Linked DNA regions of Hydrogenovibrio crunogenus. The protein of the gene in region 1 interacts with the protein of each later gene in a pairwise test. Links are inferred from orthologs where the notes say so. Each region holds a gene or a part of one and is shown in the gene's direction. Other genes may lie near its edges.

Region 1 (3,235 bases):
GCAATCTGGAGTGCAATTGCAATCTCAGAAAGGCTTTCAGTTTTTGTACGGAAAAACCCTCTTTGCCCAATTTATGAGAATGTCAGAAGACTTCTTTGTGAATGATCCTTTGTTGGGTCAAAGAAAACATGAAGCAGAGCGTATTTTTAAAGAAGCTGGCTTCCATGCAGTAGGAATTGCTCCTTGTGCAGATGGACGTTTGGCACACATTTTAAGTTACGTACTCCGCTTACCTTATGCCTTAGCAAGACGTAAGGCACATGCAGGCGTCATGTTTGATGTCAGCGAAAGTGTTAGAAACTGGGTGTTTATAGAACACACGAGATTTCGTGAAGGTGAGCCAAATTTGGCTGATGAACCTACACGTTACTTAAAGATTGCGGTGTATCACTTTTCTAAGGCAGACCCGACACATCAAGGGTGTGCAGCTCATGGGAGTGATGACCATAAAGCGGCGCAAGCGGCTTTACAAAAACTAAAAGATTTTAAACAAGCGATTGAAAACCGTTTTGGTTGCGGGTCAACGGTTCAAACTCTATTACTAGGGTTGAACACAGATGATGACAGCATGAAGGTGCATATCCCGAATGCGAGTGGTGAAGTCTGTTTGGATCGTTATGTTGAAACGGAGCAGCTATATCAGATCACAGCAAGTTTATCTGATACGGAGGCCAAGCAAACGTTGGAAAATGCCATCCTTGCTTGTAACCAAGCTCTTGGATCAACCGCACCACAACCAGAGTTGGTTAAATTGTTGAGCTGGTTGATTGGAAATAATTTTTCTCAGATTGCTTATGTGAATCAATATGAGAATGGTTGTTACAGCGACATAGGCCATGCTGAGAGATTTATCGGTATTGGTAACGGCTTTGAAGAAGTGCAATTACGTAACCTGAGTTATTACAGTTTTCTTGATACGGTTGAGGAAGGTGTAAATGACGTGGATGTCGGAATCAAGATTTTTAAAGGCTTGAATGTCAAAAAAGGATTACCGATTCCAATCATTATCCGCTGTGATTATGACGGTCGCGTACCAGGCTCTAAAGATAGAGCTGAGGCAAAGGCTTTACGTATTGAGAAGGCATTGCACAATCGCTATCAAGAATTGTCGGCACCGGGCTTATTGCAAACGTTACCGACATTAAGAGATTTTACCAGCTGTAAACCAGCTGAAAAATTACCAGGCCTGGCGGATTTATCGGCCAAGCAAAGAACCGCATAGAAGGGAGGTGAAGCTTGAAAATTTATAAAGTTGATAAAACCCTCGTTTCAACAAATCGTATTTCGATGATGGAGCATAAACCTCTATTAGTTGTGCGAGAAAAGGATGGAGGCACGCCTCAAGTTGCGGTAGATCCGGTAGGTTGTAAACCAGGTGATTGGGTCATTTGTTGTGGTAGTTCGGCGGCACGTGATGCAACCGGCGTTAAAGGTTACCCTAGCGATCTCACAATAGTGGGCATTATCGATAAATGGGAAGTACCACAAGATGCAGATACTACAAGTTAAAAAACAGTTGGTTCTGACCAGTCGCTTAGAGGATTTGGGACACCTTCCTTTAAAAGCGCTGACTTCAGAAACGGGTGAACTATTTGTAGCGATGGATCCGGTAGGCACAAAAGATGGTGACTGGGTTTTTACCATCGCGAATTCTGCAGCACGAGATGCAGCAGGAGACAAAAGATTATTAACAGATTTAACGGTTGGCGGCATCATTGATGACTGGCAGCCAAAACAGAAGTAAGTTTTAAATTTAAAGTGAGCAACTCGAAGGAGAAAGTTATGAGTGATTACGGTATTGCCCTAGGCATGATTGAGACCCGTGGTTTGGTGCCAGCAATTGAAGCAGCAGATGCTATGACTAAAGCAGCTGAAGTTCGCTTGGTAAGCCGTGAATTTGTTGGTGGTGGTTATGTCACTGTATTGGTTCGTGGTGAGACAGGTGCGGTAAACGCAGCGGTTCGTGCTGGTGCTGATGCTTGTGAACGTGTAGGTGACGGACTAGTCGCAGCGCACATCATTGCTCGCCCACACAAAGAAGTGGAACCAGTTTTAACAATGGAACAGAAATAATTAATTTTCTTTAAAGGAGAAATGTGATGAGTACGGAATATGGAATTGCATTAGGAATGATTGAAACTCGTGGTTTGGTACCTGCAATTGAAGCAGCAGATGCTATGACTAAAGCAGCAGAAGTTCGCTTGGTAAGCCGTGAGTTTGTTGGTGGCGGTTATGTCACAGTTTTGGTTCGCGGTGAAACAGGTGCGGTAAACGCAGCGGTTCGTGCTGGTGCTGATGCTTGTGAACGTGTAGGTGACGGTCTTGTTGCAGCACACATCATTGCTCGCCCTCACAAAGAAGTTGAGCCTGTTTTAACAATGGAAAAGAAATAAGACTTTTTCTATAAGGAGAAAAAATCATGAGTACAGAATACGGAATTGCTTTAGGTATGATCGAAACACGCGGTTTGGTTCCAGCAATTGAAGCTGCGGATGCAATGACTAAAGCAGCAGAAGTTCGCTTAGTTAGCCGTGAATTTGTTGGTGGCGGATACGTTACTGTTTTGGTTCGCGGTGAAACAGGTGCGGTAAACGCAGCGGTTCGTGCTGGTGCAGACGCTTGCGAACGTGTTGGTGACGGTCTAGTTGCAGCACACATCATTGCTCGCCCACACAAAGAAGTTGAACCTGTTTTAACATTAGGTAACAGTTCAGCTGACCGAAGCTAAGCTATTTTTAGGGAGGTTATAATTTTTTAACCTCCAATTTAAGGTACCAGGAGAGGGACATGCGTTATTCATCAAGAATGCCAGGAAGTGTCATGCCAGGTGCGGGTGCACACCCAAGAATACCTCAAGCTCAAACGTCTGTAGCAAACAGTCAGATCTTAGGATATTTAGGACGTGCCCTTAGCCTGGAATTCACAGCAGGTCAGCATTATCTCGCACAAGCTTCGTTGGCAAAGTTCCGACAAGAAATTTCGTATGCAGAAGGCTTTGTTACATTAGCGAATGAAGAATTCCAACATGCAAATTTGATTACCGATCGTATGGTAGCACAAGGTGCTTTGCCAGCAGGTAGTGTGTTAAGACCCGCTGGTAGTGCCAATAATATTGCAGAAGCCTTGAAAAGTTGTGAAGAGCGTGAAATCGCACTGATTCAACTTTACACAGAAGCCACTCAATATTGTGCCAATATGGGCGCTCAGGAAGACCATGCTTTGTTCAGCCGCTTAT
Region 2 (3,307 bases), 340 kb from region 1 along the record:
GCTTGTCACTCTTTCTGGACATGGAAGCTTAATATGAAACCTGGTAAACCTTTCTCCATGGCAATTTCTCAGCAAACCAGTATTCTTGCTTTGCCGGGTAATCCCTTGGCGGCTTTCATGACCTTTCAAGCATTGGTCACCCCTTTTATTCGAAAACAAGCCGGTATAAAGGAATGGCAAATTAAGCCTGCAAAAAGGGTACTTGCCAGTGACCTTAAAATGAACCATGACTGTTTGGTCTGGTGTCAGGTGAGGGAAACAGAGCAAGGGGTCAAGCCGATTTTAAATGTCTCAACAAGCCAGATTATGAATTTGGTTGAATCAGGCGGTTATATCCGAATCGACCCAAACCAAACCTATCAGGCAGGCGACATTGTTGATTTTTGGGTGAATCCGTAATGATTGGCGTGCTTATTCTAGCCGGTGGGGAGGGCAGGCGAATGGGTGGGCAGGACAAAGGTTGGTGTGTCCGAAACAACAAAGCTTTTATCGAAGTGGTGTTGCAACAAATTCAACGACAAGCAGAGAGGGTAACTCAAACAGTTACGATCGTCATTAGTGCAAACCGGAATTTATCTGATTATTCAAATTTAGGCCCCCCTGTCGTTTCAGATATCCGGCCGGGGTACTGTGGCCCTTTGGCGGGTATTGAAGCAGTTATGAATGAACCTTCCTTGTCACATATTAATCGTTGGATCACTTGGCCAGTAGACTCTTTAAACATTCCTGACCATTATTTATTGCACATGCTGGCTCTGGAATCAGAAGTATCTTTTATCTCACAACATCGTCGTGCGCATTATGCACATTTGTCTATCTCGAAGGAATTAAAGAATTCCCTGTCATCCTATTTAGATTCGAAGCGCAATTCAATAAAAGGATGGTTACAAAGTATTTCACATAGTGGCGGAGAAGTGCATGAAGTCGATATTTCTTCCTATATGTCTATTACCAATTACAACCATTTTGACACAGTCAATGAGCACCGTGAAATGGAGAATAATTTGATGTTGCGTTGATTTTAAATCATTTTTTATCAACTCCTGTGGTCACCGCTTTAAAATCCTTAACTGAGATATTTTTTTAAAGCCTTTTTAACCGTAATTTGCCTTTGACTCGCCCTTATTGGTCAAGTAAGATTATGGTTTTTAACTGTCTAGGCCTAACTCAAACACATGAGCAAAATAGTAGATTTAAAAGGCTCTATCCTTTCTTTAACGGTTTTAAACCTTTTTTCAGATCAAATTGACGAAACGAAAAAAGCCATAGCGGCAAAAATAGAACAAGCACCGGACTTTTTTGTGGGGATTCCGATTGTACTCGAACCTCAAATGACATTGAAAGATCCCACCTTTTTGGCGCTGCTAGTGGAGTATTTAACGCAGCTTCAAATGATTCCCATCGGTATTCGAACCGAAGACGAAGCCATTAAAGAGCAGGCCGAATATGCAGGCCTGGCTATTTTTCCGAGAGAAAAACCGAAAACACGTCCTAAAAGAACCAAAGAAGAACCTGAAAAAGGCGGTTTAAAATCAGCTTTAATGGTAAAAAATTCCGTGCGTTCTGGACAACAAATCTATGCTAAGGATCGAGACCTGATTGTTATGGGGTCAATCAATCCAGGCGCTGAAGTGGTGGCTGATGGACATGTACATGTTTTTGGTAAAGTGATGGGCAAAGTGTTTGCAGGGTCGTCTGGCGATACGCAGGCTAAGATTTTTGCAAAACAGTTGAATCCCGAGCTGGTGTGCATTGCCGGAATGTATCAATTGTCAGAAGACATTGACGAGTCATTTAAAAACGGGTTTGTTGAAATCAGCTTAGCCGATGGGAAGTTGGTCTTTAACCCAGATTTACTGGATTAATTTTTAAGGCAGAGTAATTTTACGCAGCGTAAAATACTCAGTTATAATTCTATCATTAAGGTCTTTCATTATATTGATGGGACCCTGTTTTAAAATTCGAGGAGAAGCTTAGGTGTCACGTGTAATCGTCGTAACCTCAGGAAAAGGTGGTGTGGGCAAGACCACTACGAGTGCAAGTATTTCAGCTGGTTTGGCTTTAAAAGGCTATAAAGTTGCGGTCATCGATTTTGATGTTGGTTTACGTAACTTAGATTTGATCATGGGATGTGAACGCCGCGTTGTTTATGACTTTGTGAACGTGGTTCAAGGCGAAGCGACTTTAAATCAAGCGTTAATTCGAGACAAACGAATTAAAAACCTTTATATCTTGGCGGCTTCACAAACGCGTGATAAAGATGCTTTAACTCAAGACGGCGTTGGAAAAGTTATTGATGACTTAAAAGAAGACGGCTTTGATTTTATCATTTGTGATTCTCCTGCGGGGATCGAAAAAGGGGCTCAGTTAGCCTTGTATTTTGCGGATGAAGCCATCATCGTTACGAATCCGGAAGTGTCTTCTGTACGCGATTCCGATCGTATCTTAGGGATTTTACAAGCGAAATCCAAACGTGCTGAGGGGGGGGGTGAACCGATTATCGAGCACCTTGTTTTAACCCGCTATAACCCAAGCCGGGTTGAGACAGGAGAAATGTTGTCGGTTGAAGATGTGACTGACTTGCTTAACATTAAACTGTTAGGAGTCATTCCGGAATCCGAACAAGTATTGAACGCTTCTAACTCTGGACAGCCTGTTATTTTAGAGGAAGATTCTGATGCGGCGCATGCCTATATGGATGTCGTTGATCGTTTCTTGGGCGAAGAAAAAGAACATCGCTTCTTGATTGCCGAAAAGAAAGGCCTTTTCAAAAAAATATTTGGGAAGTAAGTTATGGCATTATTAGACTATTTACTCGGACAAAAGAAAAAGAAGTCGGCAAATCTTGCAAAGGATCGTTTGCAGATTTTACTTGCGCATGAACGCTCAGAACGCAGTGCTCCAGAGTACTTGCCTAAGATGCGTGAGGAAATTCTGGCGGTCATTTCAAAGTATGTCACCATTGACCAGGAACAGTTACAAATTTCAATTGATGAAGCCAATGGATTTGAAGTATTGGAATTGAACTTAGTGTTACCAGATAAATAAAGTTCACGCAATATCGAAAAGTCACAAAAAAACCGCCAGGCCTGGCGGTTTTTTATATTTACAGCAAAGCAAATGAAGCCAACTGGCTTTATAAATTAACGGCCCTGGTATTGGATTTTAACTAAGGCTCCAAAGATAGGGTGGTCAAAATAATGCAACTCTCCAGACTTAACTTTTCGGGCTTCTTGCAATTGAAAACGCCAAAATTCCGGTAGCATTTCAGGGTCGATACTTTGATTGGCTGCAAACTCTTCTCTTA

The links.
Region 2: the proteins of GHNINEIG_RS04480 (region 1) and minC interact in binary tests that used the Escherichia coli proteins (3 or more experiments, as listed by UniProt). The link is inferred for Hydrogenovibrio crunogenus from one-to-one orthologs.

Annotation. Positions count from the first base shown.
Region 1 is NZ_CP032096.1:942,420-945,654, forward strand. What follows is about bases 208-3,116. They hold GHNINEIG_RS04480 (carboxysome peptide B), read left to right. Parts: upstream 208-1,489; coding sequence 1,490-1,744; downstream 1,745-3,116. Other genes in these bases: GHNINEIG_RS04470 (carboxysome shell carbonic anhydrase), read left to right, coding at 208-1,222; GHNINEIG_RS04475 (carboxysome peptide A), read left to right, coding at 1,237-1,509; GHNINEIG_RS04485 (BMC domain-containing protein), read left to right, coding at 1,783-2,073; GHNINEIG_RS04490 (BMC domain-containing protein), read left to right, coding at 2,100-2,393; GHNINEIG_RS04495 (BMC domain-containing protein), read left to right, coding at 2,420-2,728. In the rest of the region: more of GHNINEIG_RS04470, read left to right, coding at 1-207; more of GHNINEIG_RS04500, read left to right, coding at 3,117-3,235. UniProt on the Escherichia coli protein: Probably forms vertices in the bacterial microcompartment (BMC) dedicated to ethanolamine degradation. It may be involved in transporting positively charged molecules into and out of the BMC.
Region 2 is NZ_CP032096.1:1,283,509-1,286,815, forward strand. Bases 40-3,020 are described here. They hold minC (septum site-determining protein MinC), read left to right. Parts: upstream 40-1,175; coding sequence 1,176-1,865; downstream 1,866-3,020. Other genes in these bases: GHNINEIG_RS06130 (molybdopterin molybdotransferase MoeA), read left to right, coding at 40-399; mobA (molybdenum cofactor guanylyltransferase), read left to right, coding at 399-1,019; minD (septum site-determining protein MinD), read left to right, coding at 1,978-2,790; minE (cell division topological specificity factor MinE), read left to right, coding at 2,794-3,020. Outside these bases: more of GHNINEIG_RS06130, read left to right, coding at 1-39; more of minE, read left to right, coding at 3,021-3,048; GHNINEIG_RS06155 (peptidoglycan binding protein CsiV), read right to left, coding at 3,144-3,307. UniProt on the Escherichia coli protein: Cell division inhibitor that blocks the formation of polar Z ring septums. Rapidly oscillates between the poles of the cell to destabilize FtsZ filaments that have formed before they mature into polar Z rings. Prevents FtsZ polymerization.